Regions from separate parts of the Paracidovorax avenae ATCC 19860 genome, predicted to be linked through region 1. Evidence: predicted binding sites of a transcription regulator. Region 1 holds the regulator's gene; the other holds the start of a gene.

What was found. The regulator NrdR, encoded in region 1, represses ribonucleotide reductase genes. The targets are predictions, from matches to a motif close to CACNANATNTNGTG.
Region 2: ACAV_RS03870 (ribonucleoside-diphosphate reductase subunit alpha) is a predicted target of NrdR. The motif match lies at 7,402-7,415, and genes of this name have one in related genera.

Annotation. Positions count from the first base shown of each region.
Region 1 covers NC_015138.1:2,561,789-2,576,235, reverse strand. The annotation lists gene ACAV_RS11390 (lytic transglycosylase domain-containing protein) at 395-1,285, shown strand; ZMP/ZTP riboswitch at 1,327-1,485, shown strand; gene glyA (serine hydroxymethyltransferase) at 1,524-2,768, shown strand; gene nrdR (transcriptional regulator NrdR) at 2,801-3,250, shown strand; gene ACAV_RS11375 (hypothetical protein) at 3,394-5,676, shown strand; gene aroC (chorismate synthase) at 5,716-6,813, opposite strand; gene ACAV_RS11365 (CBS domain-containing protein) at 7,061-7,513, opposite strand; gene ACAV_RS11360 (O-acetylhomoserine aminocarboxypropyltransferase) at 7,619-8,932, shown strand; gene ACAV_RS11355 (alpha/beta fold hydrolase) at 8,932-9,741, shown strand; gene ACAV_RS11350 (HAD family hydrolase) at 9,800-10,555, opposite strand; gene hemH (ferrochelatase) at 10,605-11,669, shown strand; gene ACAV_RS11340 (sensor histidine kinase) at 11,695-13,371, shown strand; gene ACAV_RS11335 (response regulator transcription factor) at 13,368-14,060, shown strand; gene ACAV_RS11330 (SgcJ/EcaC family oxidoreductase) at 14,258-14,447, shown strand, end outside.
Region 2 covers NC_015138.1:869,241-883,687, reverse strand. The annotation lists gene mdoH (glucans biosynthesis glucosyltransferase MdoH) at 1-691, shown strand, start outside; gene ffh (signal recognition particle protein) at 837-2,216, opposite strand; gene ACAV_RS03895 (cytochrome C assembly family protein) at 2,297-3,094, shown strand; gene ACAV_RS03890 (PP0621 family protein) at 3,091-3,318, shown strand; gene ACAV_RS03885 (sensor histidine kinase) at 3,327-5,036, shown strand; gene ACAV_RS03880 (sigma-54-dependent transcriptional regulator) at 5,057-6,538, shown strand; gene ampD (1,6-anhydro-N-acetylmuramyl-L-alanine amidase AmpD) at 6,525-7,160, shown strand; gene ACAV_RS03870 (ribonucleoside-diphosphate reductase subunit alpha) at 7,529-10,480, shown strand; gene ACAV_RS03865 (ribonucleotide-diphosphate reductase subunit beta) at 10,619-11,782, shown strand; gene ACAV_RS03860 (hypothetical protein) at 11,971-12,618, shown strand; gene ACAV_RS03855 (carbohydrate kinase family protein) at 12,701-13,597, opposite strand; gene ACAV_RS03850 (DUF3426 domain-containing protein) at 13,700-14,447, opposite strand, start outside.

The DNA of each region.
Region 1 (14,447 bases):
ATATTCGCTATCGATCGCAGCATCTCGATTGTTCAAAACCTCCCGCCCCGTCCGGAGTGTCACAAGGGTTTCATGGCCGAGTGCACGAAAGCACTGCCGGGCATCCGAAAACTGTGTTTGCATCCATGCTTTTTAGAATAAATTGATCTAATGAATAGCAACCTTAGTATTGACCTGGCATTTGGACCCCTCCTAGAATCCGCCAGCTTCGAAAACCGAGGCTGACCACTATCTCCATCGCTGCCGAATCCGGCGAAGTCGTTCCCCCTGCACCGCTGCGCAGGCTGTTTCCACGGGAACTGGATGGCGTACCAATCCAGGCGAGATGCCTGGCACGGGAGACCCCCACCACGGGTGTCACCCGCAACAGGCCTCGACTCAGAAAGGAAGAGCTATGACAGCGTCAGGACGGGTGATCGGCGGAGTGCAGACCTTCGCATCCGATGTGATCGACGGTTTCCTCGAAATCACCCACAGCAGTTTCGCCCTGGTCGGGCTGACGGTCGCGTTCGGCGCGATCACCCTCACCGCCCGCCCGGACCTGCGGCAGGCCGGAGAGGAACAGCTCATGGGCTGGCTGCAGGCGCGCCAGGTGGCGGTGGTCGGCGTGCCCACGGAGCCAGAAGCCAGCGAGCGTGCCACGGCCACCAATCCCAAGGACCTGCCCAAGGAGCAGGCCGCCGTCGCGTTCTGGCTCAGCAAGAAATACCGCGTGGCGCCCGAACCCCTCGCCGCGCTGGTGTCGGAGGCCTACGAGATCGGCGGCCGCACCAAGCTCGATCCCACGCTCATCCTGGCCATCATGGCCGTGGAGTCGAGCTTCAATCCCTTCGCGCAGAGCGCCGTGGGCGCCCAGGGCCTGATGCAGGTCATGACGCGGGTGCACACCGACAAGTACGAGAACTTCGGCGGCCATTTCGCCGCCTTCGACCCGGTGAGCAACCTGCGCGTCGGCGTCCGTGTGCTGCAGGAATGCATCGCCCGCGCCGGCTCCCTCGAAGGCGGGCTGCGCTACTACGTGGGTGCCGCCAACCTGGCCGACGACGGCGGCTACGCGATCAAGGTCATGGCCGAACACATGCGCCTGCGGCAGGTGGCCAACGGCCGCAACGTGCCCATCTTCACGCCGCCCGCGCCGGCCGCTCCCGCAACGACGCCTCCGATGCTGTCCACCCAGGCTCCCGCGCAGACCACGCTGCCGGCCAAGGCGGCGGGCACCGCCGATGCATCGCCCGCCGCCTCCTCGGGCGAGGACAAGCTCGCACTGCTCACCCCGGGGCTTTGAAGCCCGCGGCGGCGCCATCCCGCCCTGCCGTCCGCTACACTCGAGGGGTACGCGACTGGCGATAGGCGCGGTGCATCCGCGAAGGCGGGCACCGCCGCTGACGTGGAAACCGGCAGGCACTTCATCCTGCGAACCACTGGGAAGCGTGCCGCACGGGCTGCAAGGCCCGTTGTGTTCCGCCGTTCGCCTGGGCAGCCCTTGTTTTTCCAAGGGACACCATTCACAGGACTGCCACGCCATGTACCAACGCAATATTCTTGTCGAACAAGCCGATCCCGAAGTGTGGGCCGCCATCCAGGCCGAGAACCTGCGCCAGGAGCAGCACATCGAACTGATCGCCAGCGAGAACTACGCCTCGCCCGCCGTCATGGCGGCGCAGGGCTCGCAGCTCACCAACAAGTACGCAGAAGGCTATCCCGGCAAGCGCTACTACGGCGGTTGCGAGAACGTGGACGTGGTCGAGCAGCTGGCCATCGACCGCGTGAAGAAGCTCTTCGGCGCCGAAGCCGCCAACGTGCAGCCCAATTCGGGCTCGCAGGCCAACCAGGCCGTGCTGCTCGCCTTCCTGAAGCCCGGCGACACCATCCTGGGCATGAGCCTCGCCGAAGGCGGCCACCTGACGCACGGCATGCCGCTCAACATGAGCGGCAAGTGGTTCAACATCGTGTCGTACGGCCTGAACGAGAAGGAAGAGATCGACTACGACGCGCTGGAAGCCAAGGCGCGCGAGCACAAGCCCAAGCTGATCATCGCCGGTGCATCCGCTTATTCCCTGCGCATCGATTTCGAACGCTTCGCGAAGATCGCCAAGGAAATCGGCGCGATCTTCTGGGTGGACATCGCCCACTATGCCGGCCTGGTGGTCGCGGGCGAATACCCGAACCCCGTGCCCTTCGCCGACGTGGTCACCTCCACGACGCACAAGAGCCTGCGCGGCCCGCGCGGCGGCATCATCCTGATGAAGGCCGAACACGAGAAGGCGATCAACTCCGCCATCTTCCCGGGCCTGCAGGGCGGCCCGCTGGAGCACGTCATCGCCGCCAAGGCGGTGGCCTTCAAGGAAGCGCTGGCGCCCGAGTTCAAGGCCTACCAGCAGCAGGTCGCGAAGAACGCCAAGGTGTTCGCCGAGACGCTGATCGAGCGTGGCCTGCGCATCATCAGCGGCCGCACCGAAAGCCACGTCATGCTGGTGGACCTGCGCGCCAAGGGCATCACCGGCAAGGCGGCCGAAGCGGCCCTGGGCCAGGCCCACATCACCATCAACAAGAACTCCATCCCGAACGATCCGGAAAAGCCGATGGTGACCAGCGGCATCCGGGTGGGCACGCCCGCGATCACGACGCGCGGCTTCAAGGAAGAGGAAACGCGCATCACCGCGAACCTGGTGGCCGACGTGCTGGACAACCCGCACGACGAAGCCAACCTGGCCGCCGTGCGCGAGAAGGTGCACGCGCTCACGAGCCGCTTCCCGGTCTATCGCTGACCGCAGCGCAGCCCCGAGACCGCCGCCCCGCAATGAAGTGCCCGTTCTGCAGCCACCCCGAGACGCAGGTCGTCGAAACGCGCGTGGCCGAGGACGGGGACTTCGTGCGGCGGCGCCGGCAGTGCGGGGCCTGCGACAAGCGCTTCACGACCTATGAGCGCCCGGAAGTCAGCTTCCCCAACGTGGTGAAGAAGGACGGCCGGCGCATCGAATACGACCGCAGCAAGCTCATCGGCTCGTTCAGCATCGCGCTGCGCAAGCGGCCGGTGAGCACCACGCAGATCGACAGCGCCATCGAGCGTATCGAGGAAAAGCTGCTCAACCTCGGCCAGCGCGAAGTGCTGTCCAGCCGCATCGGCGAACTGGTGATGCGCGAGCTCAAGAAGCTCGACAAGGTCGCCTACATCCGCTTCGCGAGCGTGTACCGGAGCTTCGAGGACATCGACGAGTTCCGGGCGCTCGTGGACGAAGTGCGCAAGTAGGCGGCCTGCCCGGCGATGCCGGCCAGGCACGGCGCGTCGGCCGTGGTCCTACGCACGGGGCGCCGCACGCACTGCACAATCGGTTGGAACTGCCGCGCATTCCGCAACGACCCGGCACCCTTCCCGATCCCCCGCACCGATCCATGCAGACTGACGCACCGACCTCCCCGTCTTCCGCACATCCATGGCAATTCTTCCGCGCCGGCGGCGTGGACCAGGTCATCATCCGCACGGGCGCGGACATCGCGCACCTGGCCGAACTGGACCAGAAACTCTGGGTGGCGCTGGCCTGCCCCACGCGGGGCGTGGAATTCGACCCGCGCACGCTCGACCTCATCGATACCGATGGCGACGGGCGCATCCGCCCACCCGAACTGCTGGCGGCCTGCGCGTGGGCCTGCGAGCGGCTGCGCGATCCGGATGAACTGGCCCGGCCCGGACCCGTGCTGGACCTCTCTGCCCTGGACGGCTCCACCGAGGACGGGGCGGCCCTTGCGGAGCAGGCCCGGCGCATCCTTGCCCTGGCGGGGCGCGAGGATGCGGAATCCATCACCCTGGAAGAGGTGCTGGCGCGCAGCGAGAAGCTGAACGCCCAGCGCTTCAATGGCGACGGCGTGGTGTCTCCCGCCACGGCCGAGGACGATGCAGAGGCTCGCGACGCGCTGGAGCGCATCATGGCCACCCACGGCAGCGTGCCCGCGGTGGCGGACCAGCCGGCCGGCGTGGACCGCAAGACGGCCGAGGCGTTCTTTGCCGAGGTGGATGCGCTGCAGCAATGGGCGGACGGGGTGCAGGCACATCCGGAGGGAATGCCGCTGGGGGACCGCACGCTGCAGGCAGCCCAGGCGGTACAGGCCGTGCGCCACAAGGTGGACGACTTCTTCACGCGGGCGCGGCTGGCCGCATACGATCCACGCGTGCGCACGGCAATGCACCCGTCGGACGACGACTATGCCGCGCTGGCCCGGATGGAGCTCTCGCCAGGCTCGGACGCCGTGGCGGCCCTGCCGCTGGCACCCTTCACACCCGACGGCACCCTGCCACTGGAACGCGGCATCAACCCCGCCTGGGCGGGTGCCGTGCAGGCGCTGCGCGACAAGGCCCTGGTGCCGCTGCTGGGCGAGCCGGCGCGCGCGTCGCTGTCGGAGGCGGACTGGAAGCGCACGCTGGATGCGCTGTCCCCCTGCCTGAAGCAACTGTCGGCCCGCCCCGCGACCCACCTGGACGCGCTCGACGCGGACACCGTACGCCAGCTGCATGGCAGCGGCGTGCGCGAACGGGTGATGGCGCTGATCGCCCAGGACGAGGCCGAGAAGGCGCACAACGGCCACACGCTGGCCCTGGAAAAGCTGCTGCGCTTCAAGCGGGACCTGCTGCGGCTGCTGAACAACTTCGTCTCGTTCTCGGCCTTCTACCAGCGCGAGGGCGCGATCTTCCAGGCGGGCACGCTCTACCTGGACGCGCGCAGCTGCGACCTGACGGTGCAGGTGGCCGACGCGGGCCGCCACGCCAAGCTGGCGGGGCTGGCCAAGACCTACCTCGCCTACTGCGACTGCACGCGCAAAGGCCGGAAGATGGGCATCGTCGCGGCCTTCACGGCCGGGGATGTCGATTTCCTGTTCGTGGGCCGCAATGGCGTGTTCTACGACCGCGACGGCCTCGACTGGGATGCGACCATCACGAAGATCATCGAGAACCCCACGAGCATCGCCCAGGCTTTCTTCTCGCCCTACAAGAAGTTCCTGCGCATGATCGAGGAACAGGTGGCCAAGCGGGCGGCGGCGAGCGATTCCCGGGTGGAGAAATCGCTGGGTGCCACGGCCGGCAACCTGGCCACCGCGCCCGGCAAGACCCTGGCGACGGCAGCGGCGCCGGCAGGAGCCGCCGGGGTGCCCGACGGGCAGCGGCGCATGGACGTGGGCACTGTGGCCGCGATCGGCGTGGCCCTGGGCAGCCTGAGCGCCGTCGCCGTGGGCATCTTCGCGAAGTTCGTGGACCTGGGCGCCTGGATACCGATCGCGCTGCTCGGCATCGTCGTGGCCATTTCGGGGCCGAGCATGCTGATCGCCTGGCTCAAGCTGCGCCAGCGCAGCCTGGGCCCGATCCTGGATGCGAGCGGCTGGGCCATCAACGGCCGTATGCGCATCAACACCCGCCTGGGCGGATCGCTGTCGCAGACGGCCCACGTGCCGCCGGGGGCGCGCCGGATGCTGAACGATCCGTTCCCCGAGTCGCGCAAGCCGGCCTGGACGGCGGCCTGCGTGGCGGTGGTGCTGGTGGTGGCGGGCGTGCTGGCATGGCGCATGGGCTGGTTCCACCGGCCGGTGCAGGCGCCCACGCCAGCGCCAGCGCCGGCGGCGGCCTCTCAGCCAGCCCTGCCTGCACAGGGCACCGGCGCCGCAGCGCCGGCCTCGGCCGCACCCTAGGGGACAGGCCGGGGGAAAGGCCGGAGCGGCGAATCCGGATTACAGGAAGGACGCCCGGATCGGCGCCACCGCCTGCACCACGTCGCCGCACTGGGCGCGATGCCGCAGGGCATGGTCCATCAGCACCAGGGCCAGCAGCGCTTCTGCGATGGGCGCGGCGCGGATGCCCACGCAGGGGTCGTGGCGGCCCTTGGTGATGACTTCGGTGCTCTGGCCGTGGATGTCGATGGACTGGCGCGGGCTGATGATGGAACTGGTGGGCTTGATGGCGATCAGGGCCTCGATGTCCTGGCCGCTGCTGATGCCGCCCAGGATGCCGCCGGCGTTGTTGCTGGCGAAGCCCTCGGGCGTGAGCGAATCGCCATGCGTGGTGCCGCGCTGGACCACGCTGGCGAAGCCCGCGCCGATCTCCACCCCCTTCACCGCATTGAGGCCCATGAGCGCATGGGCGATGTCGGCATCGAGCTTGTCGTAGAGCGGCTCGCCCAGGCCCACGGGCACGCCCGTGGCCTGCACGCGGATGCGGGCGCCGCACGAATCACCGGCCTTGCGCAACGCGTCCATGTAGGCCTCCAGGGCCGATACATCGGCCACCGGAGCGAAGAAAGGGTTGGCGTGCACGTGGTCCCAGCTTTCGAACGGGATCTCCACCTCGCCGACCTGGGTCATGCAGGCGCGAAAGCGCGTGCCGTATTTTTCCGCCAGCCACTTCTTGGCGACGGCGCCGGCCGCCACGGTGGGCGCCGTCAGCCGGGCCGAGGACCGGCTCCCGCCGCGCGGATCGCGGATGCCGTACTTGTGCCAGTAGGTGTAGTCGGCATGGCCCGGACGGAAGCTCTGGGCGATGTTCGAGTAATCCTTGCTGCGCTGGTCGGTGTTGCGGATCAGCAGGGCGATGGGCGTGCCCGTGGTGCGGCCTTCATAGATGCCGGAGAGGATCTCCACCGCATCGGGCTCGGCGCGCTGCGTGACATGGCGGCTCGTGCCAGGCCGGCGGCGGTCCAGGTCGGCCTGGATGTCGGCCTCCGACAGTTCCATGCCGGGTGGGCAGCCGTCGATCACGCAGCCAATGGCCGGGCCGTGGGATTCACCGAAATTGGTGACTGCGAATAAGGTGCCGAGTGTGTTGCCGCTCATGGCGCCGGATTATCCCAGAGCCATCCGCCGAGCCGGGCCATTCCGACCCAGGTCATTGCAACCGGCAGCCAGCTCAACCACCAGCCAGCAGGCACGGCCCGCGAACGAACACGCCCTCACCCATCAGACGGCCGCGGAGCAGGCCACGCCAGCAGACGCCGTGGAACCGGCTTTGCCGGGCCACTGGCGTCGTCCCCCTTCCCGGCGCGCGCAGCGCGGCGAGAGAAGGGGGAAGGCGCGCAGCGCCTCAGGGGGTAGCTTCCTTCTCCTCAGGCCAGTCACGGATATAGGCCTTCAGCATCTGGTTCTCGAAGTTCTGGCTGTCCACCACGGCCTTGGCCACGTCGTAGAAGCTGACCACGCCCATGAGCATCTTCTTGTCCATCACCGGCATGTAGCGCGCGTGGCGGTTGAGCATCATGCGGCGCACCTCGTCCATCTCGGTCTCGAGCGTGCAGGTGAGGGGCGCGTCGTCCATGGCCGTGCGCACGAGCATGGTGCCCACGGTGCCGCCGTTCTTCACGACGGCCTGGATGACCTCGCGGAAGGTGAGCATGCCGACCAGGTCGCCGTGGTCCATCACCACCAGCGAGCCGATGTCCTTGTCCGCCATGACCTCCACGGCTTTCGCCAGGGGTTCGTCGGCGGTGACGGTGAAGAGCGTGTTGCCTTTGACGCGGAGGATGTCGCTGACTTTCATGGGAGGTCTCCAGGGGGGCGCCGCGCCGCGGGGGCGGGCCGATCGGTGTTTCCTGCGCAATATAGCCCACAATGTTGCGCTGCGATCACACACAGGAGACAACGAATGCCCGGTTATTCCGACCCTGGCTTCGACACGCTGGCGCTGCATGCGGGCGCCGTGCCCGATCCGGCCACCGGCGCGCGCGCCGTGCCCATCCACCTGACGACCTCGTTCGTCTTCGAGTCGAGCGACCATGCGGCGTCGCTGTTCAACCTCGAACGGCCCGGGCATGTGTACAGCCGGATCAGCAATCCCACCAACGCGGTGCTGGAGCAGCGCGTGGCGGCGCTGGAAGGCGGCGCGGGGGCCATCGCGGTGGCGAGCGGCCAGGCCGCGCTGCACCTGGCCGTCAGCACGCTGATGGGCGCGGGCGGGCACATCGTCGCGAGCACGGCGCTCTACGGCGGCTCGCAGAACCTGCTGCACTACACGCTGCGACGCTTCGGCATCGAGACCACCTTCGTGCAGCCGGACGACCTGGAAGGCTGGCGCGCCGCCATCCGGCCCGAGACACGCCTGCTCTTCGGAGAAACGGTGGGCAATCCGGGCCTGCAGGTGCTGGACATCCCGGCCGTGGCAGAGATCGCCCACGCGGCCGGTGTTCCGCTGCTGGTGGACTCCACCCTCACCTCCCCCTGGCTCATGCGCCCGCTGGAACACGGGGCCGATCTGGTCTATCACTCCGCCACCAAGTTCCTCTCCGGCCACGGCACGGTGATCGGCGGCGTGCTGGTCGATGGGGGCACGTTCGACTGGGAGGCCTCGGGGCGCTTCCCGGAGCTCTGCGCGCCGTATGCGGGCTTCCACGGCATGGTGTTTGCCGAAGAGTCCACCGTGGGCGCCTTCCTGCTGCGCGCGCGGCGCGAGGGGCTGCGCGATTTCGGCGCGTGCATGAGCCCGCACACGGCCTGGCTGATCCTGCAGGGCATCGAGACCCTGCCGCTGCGCATGGAACGGCATATGCGCAACACGGAGCGGGTGGTGGAGTTCCTGGCGAGCCACCCCTTCGTGTCGCGCGTCGGCCATCCGATGCTGGAGTCGCACCCCAGCCATGCGCTCGCGCAGCGCCTGCTGCCGCGCGGCGCGGGCTCGGTGTTCAGCTTCGACCTGCGGGGCGACCGGGCGCAGGGCCGGGCCTTCATCGAGTCGCTGAAGGTCTTCAGCCACCTCGCCAACGTGGGCGACTGCCGCAGCCTGGTGATCCACCCCGCCAGCACGACGCACTTCCGGATGGACGACGCGGCGCTGGCGCAGGCCGGCATCGCGCAGGGCACGATCCGCCTGTCGATCGGACTGGAGGATGCAGACGACCTGATCGACGACCTGAAGCGCGCGCTCAAGGCCGCGGAAAAAGCCGGCGGAAAGGCGGGTGCGTGATGCAGGTGATCGTCAACGGCCACGCGGCCTATTGCTATACGGGCGGCAAGCCCTTCGACCCGGCACGGCCCACGGTGGCGATGGTGCACGGCGTGCTCAACGACCACAGCGTCTGGGGCTTCCAGAGCCGGCATCTGGCGCACCACGGCTGGAACGTGCTGGCGGTGGACCTGCGCGGCCACGGCCGCAGCGGTGGCGAGGCGCCGCAGAGCGTGGAAGAGGCCGCGGATTTCATCGTGGCGCTGCTGCGCACCCTGGGCGTGGAGCGGGCGGCGCTCGCGGGCCACAGCTGGGGGTCGCTGATCGCGCTGGAGGCCGCATCACGGCTGGGTGCCGCCGCGACGCACCTGGCGCTGGTGGGCACGGCCTACCCGATGAAGGTGTCGCCCGCGCTCATCGATGCCGCACTGAACGAGCCCGAGAAGGCGCTGCGGATGGTGAATGTGTTCTCCCGCAGCAGCCTCGCGTCGCCCTCGGGCGCGGGCTTCTGGACCTTCGGTGCGGGCATGGCGCTCGGCAGGCGCGTACTGCGCAGCAATCCGCACGTGAACGTCTTCCACCGGGGATTCGTGGCCTGCGACCGCTATGCGGGGGCAGAAGCCGCCGTGACCGCCCTCGCCTGCCCGGTGCTGTTCGCGCTGGGTGCGCAGGACCAGATGACACCGCCACGGGCGGCCCAGGGCCTGATCGCGGCGGCGCGCGCGGCGGGGCTGGACGTGCGCGTGGAGATGCTGCCCGTGGGGCACTCCCAGATGACGGAAGCGCCGGAGGAGACGCTGCGCGCGCTGCGGGCCTTCCTGGGCGCCTGAGGGCTCACGGCCCCGTTTCAGGGAACAGGAACCGTCGCATGCAGCGCACGCCCGCGCGCTACGAACGACGTTCGGAGGCCCCGGGCAGCGCACCGCCCTGCGGGTGAGCCGCCACCAGCTGCGGCGCGAGCAGCCGGCACAGGCCGGTGAGGTCTTCCACCACGGCGGGCTCCGGCCCCTCGTGCGGCCAGGCGATGCCGGCGCGGTTGATCCAGACGGCTTGCATGCCGGCCTGCAGGGCGCCGTGGGCGTCGAGCGTGGCGTCGTCGCCCACGTGGAGCACGGCCTCCGGCGGCACGCCGAGCTGCTGCGCGGCCTCGTGGAAGATGCGCGGATCGGGCTTGGCGACGCCGAAGGTGCGCGCCGTCACGCTCCCCTGGAAGTAATTCCCCAGCCCGATGCGATGCAGATCGGCATTGCCATTGGTGAGCGCCATGAGCGGATAGCGCGGCGCAAGGAATTCGAGGGCGGCGATGGCGTCGTCGTACAGGTCCACCCGCTGGCGCTCCGCGAAGAACAGGTCGTAGGCCGCGTCGGTGAGGGATTCGTCCTCTCCGGCCCGCCGCAGCGCCGCGCGGATGCTTTCGCGCCGCAGGGCGCTCAGGTCGTGGGAGAGATGGGCATGCGCCTGCACGACCTCGGCGCGGATCACTGCGGCCGTTTCGGCATCGGCCAGCAGCGCGGCCGTGGCCGGGGCACGCGTTCCCAGCCAGTCCCGCAGCACCTGCTCGGCCCTCCGGATGGCTGGCCAGATCGGCCAGAGGGTATCGTCGAGATCAAGGGTCATCGCGCGGATGCGGGCGGTATCGAGCATGGTGGCCGAGAATAGCGCAACCATTGCATCCCCTTCCCTTCCGCCGCCCATGAACGCATCCGCTGCCGACCGCTCCCAGACCGCCCCGATGCCCCGCACCGCCGTGTTGCTGTGCAACCTGGGCACGCCCGAGGCGCCCACCGCGCCCGCGCTGCGCCGCTATCTCGCGCAGTTCCTGTCCGACCCGCGCATCGTGGAGATTCCGCGCGCCGCGTGGCTGCCCATCCTGCACGGCATCATCCTGCGCATCCGGCCGGCCAAGTCCGCGGCCAAGTACGCCAGCATCTGGATGCCCGAGGGCTCGCCCCTGGCCGTGTGGACGGAGCGGCAGGCGACGCTGCTGCGCGGGTGGCTGGGCGAGGCGGGGCTGCGGGTGCAGGTGCGGCATGCGATGCGCTATGGGCAGCCTTCCATCGCCGGCCAGTTGAAGGCTCTGCAGGCCGAGGGCGTGGACCGCGTGCTGGTGCTGCCGCTGTATCCGCAGTATTCGGGCACGACCACCGCAAGCGTGTCGGACGACGTGTGCGCCTATGCGCTGCGCACGCGCCGCCTGCCGGAGCTGCGTTTCGTGAACAGCTACCACGACCATCCCGCCTACATCGACGCGCTGGCCCGCAGCGTGCGCGCGCATTGGCAGCGCGAGGGCGGGCCGGCCGAGCAACTGGTGATGAGCTTCCACGGCATTCCGGAGCGCGCCGTGCGCCTGGGGGACCCCTACCAGCAGGAATGCCTGGCGACCGCCGCGCTGCTTGCGCAGGCGCTGGGCTTGGCGCCGGAGCGCTACCGGGTGACCTTCCAGTCCCGCTTCGGCAAGGCCAAGTGGCTGGAGCCCTATACCGAACCGACGCTCATCGAGATGGCCCGGGGCGGCACGCGCAGCGTGGACGTGATGTGCCCGGGGTTCACGAGCGACTGCCTGGAAACGCTGGAGGAAATCAACCAGGAAGCGCGCGAGGCCTTCCTGCATGCGGGTGGCCAGGAATTCCGCTACATCCCCTGCCTGAATGCGGACAGCGCCTGGATCAGCGCGCTGAGCCGGATCGCGCAGGAGCACCTGTCGGGCTGGGATACCGGCGCACCGGCAATGGCCTCGGTGCCCGGCCTGGCCCGCTGAGCGGCCGCACCACGAGGCCCGCGCCATGTTCCGATTGCGCCTGTCCCTGGCTTTCGCCACCCTGGTCGCGCTGGTGTGCGCGCAGGCGGCCTTCGTCTATTGGGGCGCGAACCGCGTCTACAACTTCGCCCAGCACAGCCGCCTTGCGAGCGACATCCTGACCGAGCTGAACGAACTGGCCGCCAACAAGCAGCGGCTGCGGGTCTGGGCCTCGCAGCGGCTCATGAACGTGGACGCCTCGGTGGAGGTGCGCGACACCCTGCTCTCCAGCATGCGCAGGAACGCCGCACAGTTGCGGCAGCTGACAGAGCGCGACGGCGCCCTGTGGGCCGAGATGGCCGAGAACGAGGGGATCGCGATACCGCCCGAGGTGCGCGAGCTGGGAGCGGCCGCGCGGCTTTTCGACGACAACATCGCGGCCGTGCAGGCCCGGCTGGTGCGCCTGCAACCGCTGCAGCCGGGGTCGGAATTCTCGTCCGTCTGGCAGGAGCTGAACCAGGTGTTCGACATGGCCGACGGCCGCGACCTGCGCGAGCTGCTGAGCGGCGCCATAGCGCGCCAGCGCCGCGCCGTGCCCATCGCCCGCGCCGATACGGAGCGCGGCCTGCGGGAGCTGCGCACGCAGGCCGTGGGCATGGCCCTCCTGACGCTGGCCACCGCCATCGTGCTGGCGCAGCAGCTGACGCGCCGCCTGCAGCGCCCCCTGGACCGCCTGCTGGCAGGCACGCGCGCGCTGCAGGCCGGTGCGCTGGACCACCGCGTGGAAACCGGTTCGCGGGACGAATTCGACCGGGTCGCCGAGCATTTCAACGCCATGGCCGCCGAACTCCAGGAGCACCGCCGCGCGGCGGATGCGGCGCGCCGGCGCCTGGAGGATGCCGTGGAGGCACGCACTGCCGAACTGCGCACCGCCCACGAGGCGCTCCAGCGCAATGACGAGCGGCGCAGGCAACTGTTCGCCGACCTGAGCCATGAGTTGCGCACGCCCGCCACGGCCATCCGCGGCGAGGCGGAAATCGCGCTGCGCGGCGGCGTGCGACCGGCGGAGGAATACCGGCAGACCCTGGAGCGCATCGTCGGCGCCGTGGAGCAGCTCACGGGGACCGTGGACGACCTGATGCTCGTGGCACGCACGGAAGCCGATCCGCTCGCCATGCGGCCCGGGCCGGTCGCGCTGCACGGGTTGCTGCGCGATGCGGCCGAACAGGCCGAGGCGCTGTGCGCCCTGTACGGGGTGCATCTGCGGCTGGAGGCGCCGGCCGCGTGGCCCGGCGGGCAGGCGGGCCCTACGCTGCACGCGGATGCCGACCGCCTGCGCCAGGCCCTGATGATCGTCCTGGACAACGCCGCGCGCTATTCCCATGCCGGTGGCACCGTCCACCTTGGATGGCGCGCGGAGGACGAAGGCGGCATCGGCATCGAGGTGCGCGACGAAGGCATCGGCATCGACGCGGAAGAACTCCCGCGGGTGTTCGACCGGTTCATGCGCGGCAGCCGGGCCCGGGCGCACCGCGCCGACGGCACGGGCATCGGCCTGTCCATCGCCCGCGCCATCGTGGAAGCACACGGCGGATCGATGTCCATCGGGCCCGTGCAGCCCCGCGGCACCCTCGTCGGCATCCACCTGCCGGCCGCATGCGTGGCCGGCTTGCACACGCCTGCGGCGCCTGCATGCGCCGCACCGGCGGAGGACAGCCGATGAGCATCGCGCAGATCCTGGTCGTCGAGGACGATCCCCGCGTCGCCGATTTCCTGCAGCGCGGCCTGCGCGCGGAGGGCTACGGCGTGCAGATGGCGCGCACCGGACCCGAAGGGCTGGAGCTCGCCCGCGCAGGGGAAGCGACACTGTTGATCCTCGACGTGATGCTGCCCGGCATGACCGGGCTGGACCTGTGCCAGTCGCTGCGGGCCGAAGGCGGCCAGGTGCCGGTGCTGATGCTCACGGCCCTGAGCAGCATCGAAGACAAGGTCGCAGGACTGAAGCTCGGCGCGGACGACTACCTCACCAAGCCGTTCGCCTTCGAGGAACTGCTGGCGCGCATCGAGGCGCTGCTGCGGCGCGGGCGCGAGCAGCGCCCCCGGGCGACCAGGCTGCAGGTGGCGGACCTGGTGCTTGACCTGGAACGCATGCAGGCCAGCCGCGCGGGCCGTCCGATCGCGCTCACAGCCAAGGAACTGGCCTTCCTGGAACTGCTCATGAGCGCCCCGGGCCGTCTCTGCAGCCGCGAGCGCATCCTCTCCAACGTGTGGGGCATGCACGAGGACCCGCTGACGAACGTGGTGGATGTCTATGTGCGCCGCCTGCGCAGCAAGATCGACGAAGGACACCCTCTGGCACTGCTCAAGACCGTGCGCGGGCTGGGCTACCGCCTGGACGACGGCGAGGCCTAGGCGCAAGGCACGCCGCCTCCACCAGGGCGGCACGTTCAGGCGGTGCGTTCATGCAGCGTTCATGTGCGCGTCAGCCGGGCTTCATCGCACGGCAAGGGTTGCGTTCATGGGCGCGCCGAACAATGAAGTCCTGCCCCGCCCTGGCGGGCGACGCCGCCCACCAACGGCGACCTGTTCGACTTCCCGAGGACAACTCCATGACCCTGATCCGCGCAACTTCCATCGCAGCCGCCGTGCTCGCCCTCACGGCCCCCGTATTCGCCCAGGCGCAGGCCGCGGCACCCGGCTGCCAGCCTGTCACCGAGCAGCAGGTGGCGGCGCTGTTCGACCGCTGGAACGCATCGCTGCGCACGCTTGATGCCGACAAGGTGGTGGCCAACTATGCGC
Region 2 (14,447 bases), 1.7 Mb from region 1:
CGTGACCGGCGCCATGGCCTATCTCTCGGCCCCCCTGTGGCTGGCCTTCATCACCTTCGGCACCGTGCTGTGGCTGTCCGGCGCCCGTCTGGTGGCCGACTGGAACGTGCTGCCCGGCGAATTGATGGCGCTGTGGGCGTGGACGCTGTGCATGCTGTTCCTGCCCCGCGTGCTGGGCGTGGCCGCCATCCTCATGAAGGGCGAGCAGAAGCAATACGGCGGCACGGCCAGCGTGTTCAAGAGCGCCGCCCTGGAAAGCGCCATGGCCATCCTGCAGGCGCCCATCCGCATGCTCGGCCACTCGCTGTTCGTGATCGTCGCCCTGACCGGCCTCAAGCTCGACTGGAAGTCGCCTCCCCGCGAAGCCAATGCCGTGCCCTGGAAGGACGCCCTGCGCCAGCTGGCCCCGATGAGCCTCGTGATCGCCCTGCTGGGCGTGGGCGTGGCGCTGATCGATCCCACCGCGCTCGTCTGGCTGATGCCCGTGGGCCTGCCGCTGGTGATGGCCATTCCCCTGGTCGTGCTGTCCAGCCAGATCGCCCTCGGTCGCACCCTGCGCGCCCAGCGCCTGCTGCTCATCCCCGAAGAGGCCTGGTCGCCGCCGGTGCTGCGCCGCGCCTGGATGCACGCCACCCAGCTGAAGAACGGCGGCCCGCTGCGCCAGCCCGCGCCGCTGCTCAAGGCGGCCTGAGGCACCGATTGCCCCTCGTGCGCGCACGGCGCGCACTTTCAAGCCGGCCCTCTGGGCCGGCTTTTTTCATGGGCGGGCGCCCGTGCGCGGCCCAGCAAAAAGCCCCGCGGTGGCGGGGCTTCGGCATGGAGCAGGCAAAAGAGGATCAGAACGGCAGCTTGGGCATGCCGCCTCCGCCGAAGCCCTTCATGCCGCCCATCTTCTTCATCATCTTCATGAGGCCGCCGCCCTTCATCTTCTTCATCATGCCCTGCATCTGGTCGAACTCGTTGAGCAGGCGGTTCACCTCCTGCACCTGAACGCCCGCGCCGGCCGCGATGCGCTTCTTGCGCGTGGCCTTGATGATCTCGGGCTTGCGGCGCTCCTGGGCGGTCATGCTCTGGATGATGCCTTCCTTGCGGCGGATGTCCTTCTCGGCCTTGTTCATGTCCACCTGGCCGGCCTTGGCCATCAGCTCCGAGGGCAGCTTGTCCATCAGGCTGGAGATGCCGCCCATCTGCTTCATCTGCTGCAACTGGCCGAGGAAGTCGTTCAGGTCGAAGCCGTCGCCGCTCTTCACCTTGGCGGCCAGCTTCTGCGCGGCCTCCAGGTCGACGCCCGCGCTCACCTGCTCCACCAGGGCCACGATATCGCCCATGCCCAGCACGCGGCCGGCATGGCGCTCGGCATCGAACACTTCCAGGCCGTCGATCTTCTCGGAGACGCCAGCGAACTTGATGGGCGCACCCGTCACCTGCCGCACCGACAGGGCCGCGCCGCCGCGGGAATCGCCGTCGAGCTTGGTCAGCACGATGCCGGTGAGCGGCAGCGCCTCCTTGAAGGCCTTGGCGGTGTTCACCGCATCCTGGCCCTGCATCGCATCGACCACGAACAGCGTCTCGACCGGGTTCAGGGCCGCGTGCAGTTCCTTGATCTCGTTCATGAGCGCCTCGTCGATCGCGAGGCGGCCGGCCGTATCGACCAGCAGCACGTCGAAATAGTGGCGGCGGGCGTGGTCGATCGCGGCGCGCGCGATGTCCAGGGGCTTCTGGTCGGGCGTGCTGGGGAACCATTCGGCACCCGCCTGCTTCGTCACCGTCTTGAGCTGCTCGATGGCCGCCGGGCGGTACACGTCGCCGGAGACGGTGAGCACCTTCTTCTTGCGCTTCTCGATCAGGTGCTTGGCGAGCTTGGCGGTGGTCGTCGTCTTGCCGGCGCCCTGCAGGCCCGCCATCAGGATCACGGCCGGGGGCTGGGCGGCGAGGTTGATGTCCGACACGCCCTCGCCCATGGTCGCGGCCAGCTCGCGGTTCACGATGGAGACCAGCGTCTGCCCCGGCTTGAGCGAGCCCAGCACTTCCTGGCCCAGGGCCTTTTCCTTCACGCGCGCGATGAAGTCGCGCACCACCGGCAGGGCCACGTCGGCCTCCAGCAGCGCCATGCGCACCTCGCGCAGCATGTCCTGCACGTTGGATTCGGTGATGCGGGCCTGGCCGCGCATCTCCTTGACGAGCCGGGAGAGTTTTTCGGTGAGGGCGGATGCCATGGGACGTATTCCGGTTGGGCGGGCCGGACGCTGCATCCGGGCCGGGCCGCCGGGGCAGCGGCGGGCTAAACTGTGGGCCCATGATTTTACCCAGCGTCTCCCCCGCCCACTGGCTGCTCTCCCTGGGCGCGGCGCTGGCCTACGCGGTACCGGCCATTGCGGCCGCCCGCATCGGCGCGGAACGCGGCCGCGCAGCGCTGTGGGTGGCCTGGGTGCTGCACGCCGCGGTGCTGGCCTGGAGCCTGCTGGGCGACACGCCCCGCTTCGGCTTCGCGCCCGCGCTCTCGATGACGGCCTGGCTCGTGCTCACCGTCTATGCGATCGAGCACCAGGTCTTCCCGCAGATGCGCACGCGCTGGATGCTCGCCGCCCTGGGCGCCGCGGCGGTGCTGCTGGCCCTGGTGTTCCCCGGGCAGCCGCTGCACGTCAACGCCTCGGCCTGGCTGCCGCTGCACCTCGCCCTGGGCATCGCCTCCTATGGCCTCTTCGCCGCGGCCGTCGTGCACGCCTGGCTCATGACCCGCGCCGAGCGGCGCATCCGCCAGGCGGCGGATCCGCGCAGCGGGGTACCCCTGCTCACCCTGGAGCGGCTCACCTTCCGCTTCGTCGTGGCCGGTTTCGTGCTGCTCACCGCCACGCTCGCGGCGGGCCTGCTGTTCGGCGAAACGCTCTACGGCCGCGCATGGAACTGGGACCACAAGGCCGTGTTCTCCGTGCTCTCGTGGCTCACCTTCGCCGTGCTGCTCATCGGGCGCTCCCGGTTCGGCTGGCGCGGCCGCATCGCGGTGCGCGTGCTCTATGCCGGGGCCGGCCTGCTGCTGCTGGCCTACGTGGGATCGCGCTTCGTGCTCGAAGTGGTGCTGGGGCGCTCGCTGTGAAATACCTCGTGCTGCTGCTCGTGCTGGCCGTCGCCTTCTGGCTGTGGCGCGGCGGCGCGCGGCGCGGCCAGGTGGCCGGCACCGAGGCCCGCGCCCGCCTGGCGAAGCCGCAGGACATGGTGCCCTGTGCCCACTGCGGCGTGCACGTGCCGACCTCGCAGGCGCTCGCGCACGGCGGGCACACCTATTGCGGCCCGGAGCACCAGCGCCTGGGCCCCCGCTAGGCCGCCGCGTGTCCCAGTGGTCCCACTCCACCCTGCAGGTGCCCGTGGCGGATCCGCCGTTCGCACGCCTGTGGACCAGCTTCCTCGCCGGCCGCGTGGTAGTGGCCGTGGCCCTGCTGCTGCTGCAGGCCCTGGGTTTCGCCTTCAACCAGGGCGCCGGCCCGGCCCTGACCGGGCTGTGCACGCTCTACCTGCTGGCGGCGGTGATGACGCTGGCCATCTCGGGCGAGAAGCCGCCCCCGCCGCAAGCCGGCATCCGCTGGCTGCCCACCATCGGGGTGGACCTGGCGCTGATCGCCAGCCTCCAGATGCTGCAGTCGGGCGCGATGAACTACACGCCCCTGTTCGGCCTGCCCATCCTGATGGCGGGCGTGCTGGGCACCCTCACCCTGGCCCTGGGCACGACCGCGGCCGCCACCCTGCTGCTGCTGGCCTGGACCTGGTGGCTGGGCGGCGCGGGCACGGCCGAATCGACGCAGCGCTACTTCCAGGCCGCGCTGACGGGCACCGGCTACTTCATCGTCGCGTACCTCGTCCACCAGCTGGCCACGCGCCTGCACCGCGAGCAGCAACTGGCGCTGGAAGGCCAGCTCGCCGCGAAGCTGCAGGAGCAGGTGAGCGCGCTCGTGATCGACCACCTCTCCGACGGCGTGATCGTGGTGGACGGCCGCGACACCGTCCGCCTCGCCAACCCGGCCGCGCTGCTGCTGCTCGGCGAATCGCCCCAGCCCGCCCCGCCGTTCCCGCTCACGAGCTCGCCGTCGTGGGCCCCCCTGCTCGACATGGCCCGGCAGACCTTCCGCCTGGCGCAGCCGCAGGGCGCCGACGTGGACATCCTGCAGCCGGGCCAGAGCCCGCTCGCGCTGCACGTGCGGACCTGGCTCACGGCCTCGCCCCTGATCGCGCTCGACACCGGGGGTGCGCAGATGTGCGTCATGTTCCTGCACGACCTGCGCGAGATGGAGGCGCGCCTGCGCACCGAGAAGCTGGCCGCCATGGGCCGCATGTCCGCCGCCGTGGCCCACGAGATCCGCAATCCCCTGGCCGCCATCGTGCAAGCCAACGCGCTGCTGGAAGAAGACCTGTCCGACCCGGCGCACCGGCGCCTCGCCCACATGGTGCAGCAGAACGCCGACCGGCTCGCCCGCATCGCGGAAGAGGTGCTGGACATCGCACGCGTGCAGCACCAGATCGACCATGCCCCCGCCGGCACGCTGCCGCTGGACGACTCGGTGGCCCAGGTCTGCCGGGACTGGCAGTCGCACCACCCGCACAGCCGCCGCGCCCAGCTGTCGCTGCATGCGGCGGGCATGCAGGTGGAATTCGATGCCGACCACCTGCGGCGCGTGCTGGTGAACCTGCTGGACAACGCCCTGCGCTACATGGGCGCCGAGCCGGACTCGCTGTGCATCTCCACCTATACCAATGCCGGAGGCCAGGCGCACCTGCAGGTCTGGAGCGATGGCGCGCCGCTGGACAAGACCGTGGAGCGCCACCTGTTCGAGCCGTTCTTCTCGTCCGAGAGCCGCTCCAGCGGCCTGGGCCTCTACATCTGCCGCGAACTCTGCCAGCGCCATGGCGCCTCCGTCGGCTACCAGCGGCTCACGCGGGTGCTGGAGCGCGGCGCCATCGGCGGCAACGCATTCACGGTGGCCTTCCGCCGCGCCGCCAGGCCGGGCGGGCCGTCGTCCACGCTGTTTGACACAATCGTCGTCTGACACTGCCTGCCCGCTCCGCCATGAACGCCCCCGCCGCCACCATCCTGGTCGTCGATGACGAGCCCGACCTGCGCACGCTCTACGAGCTCACGCTGCTGCGCGAGGGCTATCGCGTGGAAACGGCGGCGACCGTCGAGGAGGCGCGCCGGCAGCTCCAGACCCGGCGGTTCGACGCCGTCATCACCGACATGCGCCTGCCGGACGGCTTCGGCATGGAGCTGCTGCAGGAGATCCGCCAGCAGAAACGGCGCGAGCGCTGCGTCGTGATGACCGCCTACGGCTCTGCGGAGAACGCCGTCGAGGCGCTGCGCTCCGGTGCGTTCGACTACCTCACCAAGCCGGTGGACCTCAAGCAGTTCCGCTCCGTGGTCGCCTCGGCCGTGCAGGGCACGGGCGGCGTGCCGCCGCCCCGCTCCGCGCGGCCCGGCCCGCCGGGGGCCGCCAGCCTGTCCGGTCTCGATCCGCTCGTGGGCGACTCGGAGGCCATGCGCAACGTCAAGCAGCGCATCGCCAAGGTCGCGCGCAGCATGGCCCCGGTGCTGATCCGGGGCGAATCGGGTACCGGCAAGGAACTCGTCGCCCGCGCACTGCATGGCTGCAGCCAGCGCGCCGACGGCCCGCTGGTGGCCGTGAACTGCGGCGCCATCCCCGAGAACCTGCTGGAGGCGGAGTTCTTCGGCGCGCGCAAGGGCTCCTACACCGGCGCCAGCCAGGACCGGGACGGCTACTTCCAGGCCGCCCGCGGAGGCACGCTCTTCCTCGACGAGATCGGCGACCTGCCCCTGTCCATGCAGGCCAAGCTGCTGCGCGCCATCCAGGAGCGCAGCGTGCGCCCGCTGGGGTCCACCCAGGAAGACACCGTGGACGTGCGGATCGTCAGCGCCACCCATCGCGACCTCGCCGCCGACGTGCAGGCGGGGCGCTTCCGGCAGGACCTCTACTACCGCCTCAACGTGATCGAGGTCGTGATCCCGCCGCTGCGCGAGCGCCGCGAGGACCTTCCCGCCCTGTGCGCCGCGCTGCTCGACCGCATCGCCGCGGAGACCGGCCTGCCCGCGCCCCCGCTGACCGGCGAGGCCCTGGCGGACATCGCCCGGCACCCGCTCACCGGCAACGTACGCGAACTGGAAAACCTGCTGCACCGCGCCGTGGCGCTGAGCGACGGCGGCGAACTGCACATCGAATGCCCGGCGGATGCCGCTGCCGGCACGCCGCACGCGCCGCGGCACGCAGCCCCGGCGTCCGAGACTTCCGAAGCGCCTGCCGGCACCGCGGATCCGCTCCCCGCGGCCCACGTGCCGCTGCCCAGCGACCTGCAGGGCTGGCTCGACCAGCAGGAGCGCGAGATCCTGGTGCGCGCCCTGCGCGAGCACGGGTTCAATCGCACGGCCACCGCCGCGCGCCTGGGCATCAGCCTGCGGCAGATCCGCTACCGCATCGACCGCCTGGCCATCGCCACGCCGCAGGACGACGACGCGCCGGACGACCATGCAGCCTCCTGACCTGATGAACGATGCCCCGGGGCCCGGCAGCGGCCCGGGCGAGGCCGGCCCGCGCTGGAACGGCGGCTGGTACCTGCCCGCCACGGCCCTGCCCTCGCCGAACTTCGGGCCCCGCCCCGCCCGGGCCGCCATCGATCTCATCGTGGTGCATTCCATCAGCCTGCCCCCGGGCGAGTACGGCACCGGCGAAGTCCAGCGCCTCTTCACCAATGCGCTGGACTGGGATGCGCATCCCTACTACGCCGGCATCCGCGGCCTACAGGTATCGGCCCACTTCTTCATCGAGCGCAGCGGGCGGCTGTGGCAGTTCGTGGACTGCGGCGACCGCGCCTGGCATGCGGGCCCGTCCGCCTACCGGGGCCGGGACAACTGCAACGACGACTCGATCGGCATCGAACTGGAAGGCCTGGAAGGCGACACCTTCGAGCCCGCCCAGTACGAGGCGCTCGGCACGCTGTGCCGGGACATCGCGCAACGCTACCCCGTGGCCCACGTCGCGGGCCACGAGCACGTCGCGCCCGGACGCAAGCGGGACCCCGGGCCGGGGTTCGACTGGCACGAACTGCAGTCCCGGTTCGGCAACCCGCGCATCGCCTTCCCGCCGCAAGTCAAGCCCTTCTGACCGGCGAGCAAGGGTTTTCCCGAAGCGCTGGCGCGGACGAAGGCAAATCGCGACACTCGCTCCCCTTGCGCCCCACCAGCACTGGCGCCGGCCCGCACCGCGCTCCGGTCCCGCAACACGCGCCAGGCCTTGCGCCGCACGCCGGAACCACCATCCGGCGCGGCCTGCAGGACCGCCTCCCCACCCGCGTGCCAACGCATGGAAACATCGCGTGGCTACACGCATCGAATTTCAAGAGATACACTACATGTAGTGCCCAGGTAGTCATGTGACCACTACCTATAGCGTTTCGCATTACGCAATCAACTGGCGGTGTGCGCCTACACCACCGTCCTTTTTCTGCCACCCCATCCACCGAGGTTTCCTGTATGCAGCCTGCGCTGAGCCCTTCATCCGCCACGACCGCACCCGACCAGACGCCCACGGCGCAAGGCACCGAGCCCGCGGCCGGCGGCCACCCGCTCTCGCATTACCAGATCATCCGCCGCAACGGCGCGGTCGTGCCGTTCGAGCCGCAGAAGATCGCCGTGGCCATGATGAAGGCCTTCCTCGCGGTGCACGGCACCCAGGGCGCGGCCTCGGCCAGCGTGCGCGAGACGGTGGACACCCTGACCCAGTCCGTGGTGCGTGCGCTCATGCGCTCGCGTCCGGGCGGCGGCACGTTCCACATCGAGGACGTGCAGGACAACGTGGAGCTGAGCCTCATGCGCGGCGGCCACCATGAAGTCGCCCGCGCCTATGTGCTCTACCGCGAGCGCCGCACCCAGGAGCGCGCGCACCAGCAGCACGACCGCCAGCCCGTGCCCTCCACGCCGGTGCTGCACGTGATCGACAACGGCCAGCGCGTGCCGCTGGACGAAGCCCGCCTGCGCGGCCTGATCGACTCCGCCTGCGCCAACCTGGGCCAGGACGTGCACGCCGCGCCCATCGTGGCCGAGACGCTGCGCAACCTGTATGACGGCGTCCCGATGGACGAGGTGTACAAGGCCTCCATCCTGGCCGCGCGCACGCTGATCGAGAAGGACCCCGACTACACCTACGCCACCGCCCGCCTGCTGCTGCACACCATCGTGCGCGAGGTGCTGGGCCAGGACGTGGTGCCCGCCGACATGGGCCCGGCCTATGCCGCCTATTTCCCGCAGTTCATCCAGAAGGGCGTGGACAACGAACTGCTCGATCCCCGCCTGCTGCAGTACGACCTGGCCCGCCTGGGCGCCGCGCTCGATGCCGGCCGCGACCAGCAGTTCGACTACCTGGGCCTGCAGACCCTGTACGACCGCTACTTCCTGCACGTGCGCAAGACCCGCATCGAGCTGCCCCAGTGCTTCTTCATGCGCGTGGCCATGGGCCTGGCGCTGAACGAGCCCGACCGCGAGGCCCGTGCCATCGAGTTCTACGAAGTGCTGTCGTCGTTCGACTTCATGTCGAGCACGCCCACGCTCTTCAACAGCGGCACGCTGCGCTCGCAACTCTCGTCCTGCTACCTGACCACGGTGCCCGACGACCTCGACGGCATCTACGAATCCATCAAGGAAAACGCCCTGCTCTCCAAGTTCGCGGGCGGCCTGGGCAACGACTGGACCCGCGTGCGTGCGCTCGGCTCGCACATCAAGGGCACGAACGGCGAATCGCAGGGCGTGGTGCCGTTCCTCAAGGTGGTGAACGACACGGCCGTGGCCGTGAACCAGGGCGGCAAGCGCAAGGGCGCCGTCTGCACCTACCTGGAAACCTGGCACCTCGACATCGAGGAGTTCCTGGAGCTGCGCAAGAACACCGGCGACGACCGCCGCCGCACACACGACATGAACACGGCCAACTGGATCCCCGACCTGTTCATGCGCCGCGTGATGGAAAAGGGCACCTGGACGCTGTTCTCGCCCTCCTCCGTGCCGGACCTGCACGACCTGTTCGGCGCCGACTTCGAGAAGGCCTACGTCGCCTACGAAGAGAAGGCCGCGCGCGGCGAGATCAAGCCTTCGCGCACCCTGCAGGCCACCGACCTGTGGCGCAAGATCCTCACGATGCTGTTCGAGACCGGCCATCCCTGGATCACGTTCAAGGACGCCTGCAACGTGCGCTCGCCCCAGCAGCACGCCGGCGTGGTGCACTCGTCCAACCTCTGCACCGAGATCACGCTCAACACCAGCGACGCCGAAACTGCCGTGTGCAACCTCGGCTCGGTCAACCTCGTGCGCCACCTGAAGGACGGCCCGAACGGCAAGGAGCTCGACCACGCCAAGCTGCGCAAGACCATCTCCACGGCCATGCGCATGCTCGACAACGTGATCGACATCAACTACTACGCGGTCGAGAAGGCGCGCAACTCCAACATGCGCCACCGCCCCGTGGGCCTGGGCCTGATGGCCTTCCAGGACAGCCTGTACGAGCTGCGCATTCCCTACGCCTCGCAGGCCGCGGTGGAATTCGCCGACCGCTCGATGGAAGCGATCTGCTACTACGCCTACTGGGCCTCCACCGAGCTCGCGCAGGAGCGCGGCAAGTACTCCAGCTACCCCGGCTCGCTGTGGGACCGCGGCATCCTGCCGATCGACACGCTCGACCTGCTGGAGAAGGCCCGCGGCGGCTACGTGGAAGTGGACCGCGCCACCAGCCTCGACTGGGACGCGCTGCGCCAGAAGATCGCCCGCGACGGCATGCGCAACTCCAACTGCGTGGCCATCGCCCCCACGGCCACCATCTCCAACATCGTCGGCGTGGATGCGTCGATCGAGCCGTCCTTCGGCAACCTGTCGGTCAAGTCGAACCTGTCGGGCGAGTTCACCGTCATCAACGGCTACCTCGTGCGCGACCTGAAGCGCCTGGGCCTGTGGGACGACGTGATGGTCATGGACCTCAAGCACTTCAAGGGCTCGCTGCACCCGATCGACCGCGTGCCGCAGGACGTCAAGGCGCTGTATTCCACGGCCTTCGAAGTGGCGCCCACGTGGCTGGTGGAAGCCGCATCGCGCCGCCAGAAGTGGATCGACCAGGCGCAGAGCCTGAACATCTACATGGCCGGCGCCTCCGGCAAGAAGCTCGACGAGACCTACAAGCTCGCCTGGGTGCGCGGCCTCAAGACCACGTACTACCTGCGCACGCAGAGCGCGACGCACGTCGAGATGAGCACCGTGAACACGCGCCAGCTCAACGCCGTTTCGTCGGGCAGCGACGGCGCGATGCAGGCCGCCGGCAGCGGCACCGCACGCCCCGGCGCGCTCGATGCGGCCGCCGCCGCAGCGCAATCGCAGGCCGCCGCGCTGCCTGCGACCGACGTGAAGTTCTGCGCCATCGACGACCCCACTTGCGAAGCCTGCCAGTGATGTGAATGCGCTGCGAGGAAGGTCCCTGCGCGGGACCTTCCTCGCATGTGCTCTGAAGCAACAAAAACATCGCTGCGCCACGCTGCGGCGCTTTTATTTTTGCAGCGCTGCTTTCATAATCCGACCATTGGAAGACCTATGCTGAACTGGGACGAAGAAGTCAAGCCCTCATCGCAGAAACCTCTGGACGGCGGTCTGCAAGGCCACCGTCAGGACGTGCTGCCCTCCGCGTCCTTCCAGAGCCCCGTGGCGCAACCCGCTGCCACCTCCGCGCCGGCCCAGCACCGCCGCGTGAATGCCGCCGACAAGCGCATCATCAACGGCCAGACCGACGTCAACCAGCTCGTTCCCTTCAAGTACAAGTGGGCCTGGGAAAAGTACCTCGCCACCTGTGCCAACCACTGGATGCCGCAGGAGGTCAACATGACCCGCGACATCGCGCTGTGGAAGGACCCGAACGGCCTGACCGAGGACGAGCGCCGCATCGTCAAGCGCAACCTCGGCTTCTTCGTGACCGCCGATTCGCTGGCCGCCAACAACATCGTGCTGGGCACGTACCGCCACATCACCGCGCCCGAGTGCCGCCAGTTCCTGCTGCGCCAGGCCTTCGAGGAAGCGATCCACACGCACGCCTACCAGTACATCGTCGAGTCGCTCGGCCTCGACGAGAGCGAGATCTTCAACGCCTACAACGAGGTCGATTCGATCCGCAACAAGGACGAGTTCCTGATCCCCTTCATCGAGGCGATCATGGACCCCGACTTCAAGACCGGCACGCCCGAGACCGACCAGACCCTGCTGAAGTCGCTCATCGTGTTCGCCTGCCTGATGGAAGGCCTGTTCTTCTACGTCGGCTTCACGCAGATCCTCGCGCTGGGCCGCCAGAACAAGATGACCGGCGCCGCCGAGCAGTACCAGTACATCCTGCGCGACGAGTCGATGCACTGCAACTTCGGCATCGACCTGATCAACCAGCTCAAGCTCGAGAACCCGCACCTCTGGACCGCGGAGTTCAAGGAAGAGATCAAGGGCCTGTTCATGAAGGCCGTCGAGCTGGAGTACCAGTACGCGGAAGACACCATGCCCCGCGGCGTGCTGGGCATGAACGCCTCCATGTTCAAAGGCTACCTGCGCTACATCGCCAACCGGCGCGCCACGCAGATCGGCCTGGAGGCGCTCTTCCCCAACGAAGAGAATCCCTTCCCCTGGATGAGCGAGATGATCGACCTGAAGAAGGAACGCAACTTCTTCGAGACGCGCGTCATCGAGTACCAGTCCGGCGGCGCACTGTCCTGGGATTAGTCGATCCCGTCATTCCAGGCCATGTATTTTCATTCCACGCCCCGCACCGGCAGCCCGCAAGGGCCCTGCCGCGCGGGGCGTTCCCGCGTTCATGGCGGTGGGTGCCCGAGAGCCCCCATCGCCATGGATCGCTCCCTGTCCAATGCAGGCATGGAGCGCTCTTTGCAAATCGACCCAAGGAGAAAATGATGGCAACTGCGAAGAAGACGACCGCCGCCAAGAAGGCAGCACCCGCCGCGAAGAAAGCGGCTTCCACCAAGGCAGCGACGACCGTGAAGAAGGCCGCCGCCGCACCGGCATCGGCCAAGAAGGCCGCCGCCACGACGAAGAAGGCCGCTCCGGCGAAGAAGGCTGCAGCCCCCGCCAAGAAGGCAGCTGCACCGGCAAAGAAGGCCGCAGCTCCTGCCAAGAAGGCAGCTGCACCGGCAAAGAAGGCCGCAGCTCCTGCCAAGAAGGCAGCTGCACCGGCAAAGAAGGCCGCAGCCCCCGCCAAGAAGGCAGCTGCACCGGCAAAGAAGGCCGCAGCTCCTGCCAAGAAGGCAGCTGCACCGGCAAAGAAGGCCGCAGCCCCCGCCAAGAAGGCAGCTGCACCGGCGAAGAAGGCCGCAGCCCCCGCCAAGAAGGCAGCTGCACCGGCAAAGAAGGCCGCAGCCTCCACCAAGAAGGCAGCTGCACCGGCGAAGAAGGCCACCGGCACGACCAAGGCCGCTGCACCGAAGAAGGCTGCCCCGAAAAAGGCGGCCTCCAAGGCCTCTGCCCCTGCGCCTGCACCCGCAGCACAGACCACGCTGAACCCGCAGGCCGCATGGCCCTTCCCGACGGGCACCAAGCCCTGAGCGACGACAGCAGCCAGCCGCCCCGCCCGCGGGGCTGGTCCCACCCGGTGCATGCACCGGGTTTTTTTATGCCCGCCCGGCCTCAGGCCGGCACGAAATCGAGCTGGTAGTTCTGCGGGCCGCGCTGCGCGATCTTCAGCGCCCCCAGGCGGTTGCCCAGCGCCGCGCAGCGTGCGAGCGGCCAGCCCTGCTCCAGGCCGAAGAGCAACGCGCCACGCCATGCGTCGCCGCAGCCCGTGGGGTCCACCACGCTGGCCGGCTGCACGGGCGGCACGCGCGTGGCCACTCCGTCTTCCCAGACGTCGCAGCCGTCCGCGCCCAGGGTGACCACGAGGCCGCGCACCTTGCGCGAAATCTCCGCGAAGCTCCAGCCCGTGCGCTCGCACAGCATGCGGCCTTCGTAGTCGTTCACGGTCACCCAGCTCGCCTGGCCGATGAAGCGCGCAAGCTCCTCTCCGCCGAACATCGGCAGGCCCTGGCCCGGGTCGAACACGAACGGGATGCCCGCGGCCTCGAACTGCGCCGCATGTTCGATCATGGCATCGCGGCCGTCCGGGGCGATGATGCCCAGGCGCAGGTCGGGCTCGGCGGTGATGCGCGAGCGGTGCGCGAGCATCATCGCGCCCGGGTGGAAGGCCGTGATCTGGTTGTTGTCGCGGTCGGTCATGATGAGCGCCTGCGCGGTATAGGTCTCGTCCACCCGGCCTACATGGCGCGTATCGATGCCGAGGTCCTGCAGGCGCTGCAGGTAGTCGCCGCCGTCGCTGCCCAGCATCGCCATGGGCACGGGGCGGCCGCCCAGCAGCTGGAGGCTGTAGGCGATGTTGCCCGCGCAGCCGCCGAAATCCCGCCGCAGCGACGGCACGAGGAACGACACGTTGAGGATGTGCAACTGGTCCGGCAGGATCTGCTCGGCGAAGCGACCCTCGAAGGTCATGATGGTGTCAAAGGCCAGGGAACCGCAAATCAGGGCAGCCATGGAAATCCTGTCGATAGGGATGGAAGGTCAAGGAAACGGAAACGGAAACGCAAGGCAGCGCGAATACTGCGCAGCCATGCGGACGGACGCAGGGTGCAGTCCTCATGGGTAGAAGGCGAGCAGCCGGTAACCCGCCACGCGGGCGTTGCCGGCCGCGCCCACGTTCACCGGCCATGCGCCGCCCCACTCGCCGTGGGCGGGCAGTTCCGCGGGGGCCGAGAGATCCTGCGGCAGCAGCACGCGCCGCAGGACGGGCTGCTCCTGCGCGTCGGTGAGCGTCAGCTCCAGCGCAGGCATGGCCACGGGGAAATCCGCGCGGCTGCGGATGGTGAGCGCGAGCAGGAAACCGTCCCCGCGCGCCTTGTTGAAGGAGGAGCTGTCGATGACCACGTCGGCGATGCGCCGGGGCGGGGCGATGCGGCACTGCAGCGGAGCGCACAGCACCTGCAGCAGGGGGCGCAGCGCGGGATGCTGCGCAGCCAGCCGGTCCCGCTCCTGCAGGCCGACCTGCAGCAGCAGCATTCCCAGCAGCAGCACGCCGGCCAGTCCCAGCGCGATGCGCACGGCGGGCCTGCGCCACCACGCCCTGCGCCGCGCCGCACGCATGAAGCCCGGCTCGCCGGAGGCCTGCGCGCCCTCCTCGTCCGGATCGTCATCGTCGTCGCCTTCCGCGCCCCGGCCGGACGCCGGCGCACGCGCGGAGCGCCATACCGAGGGCGGGGACAGTGGCGCCACGGCCGGCATGGCGGGCTCGGGCAGCGGCATCGCCTGGGTGGCGATGTCCACCGGGTCGGTGTCCGTATCGATGCCCTCGTGCGCCAGCTCCCGGGCGACGGCCTGCTCCGCTGCA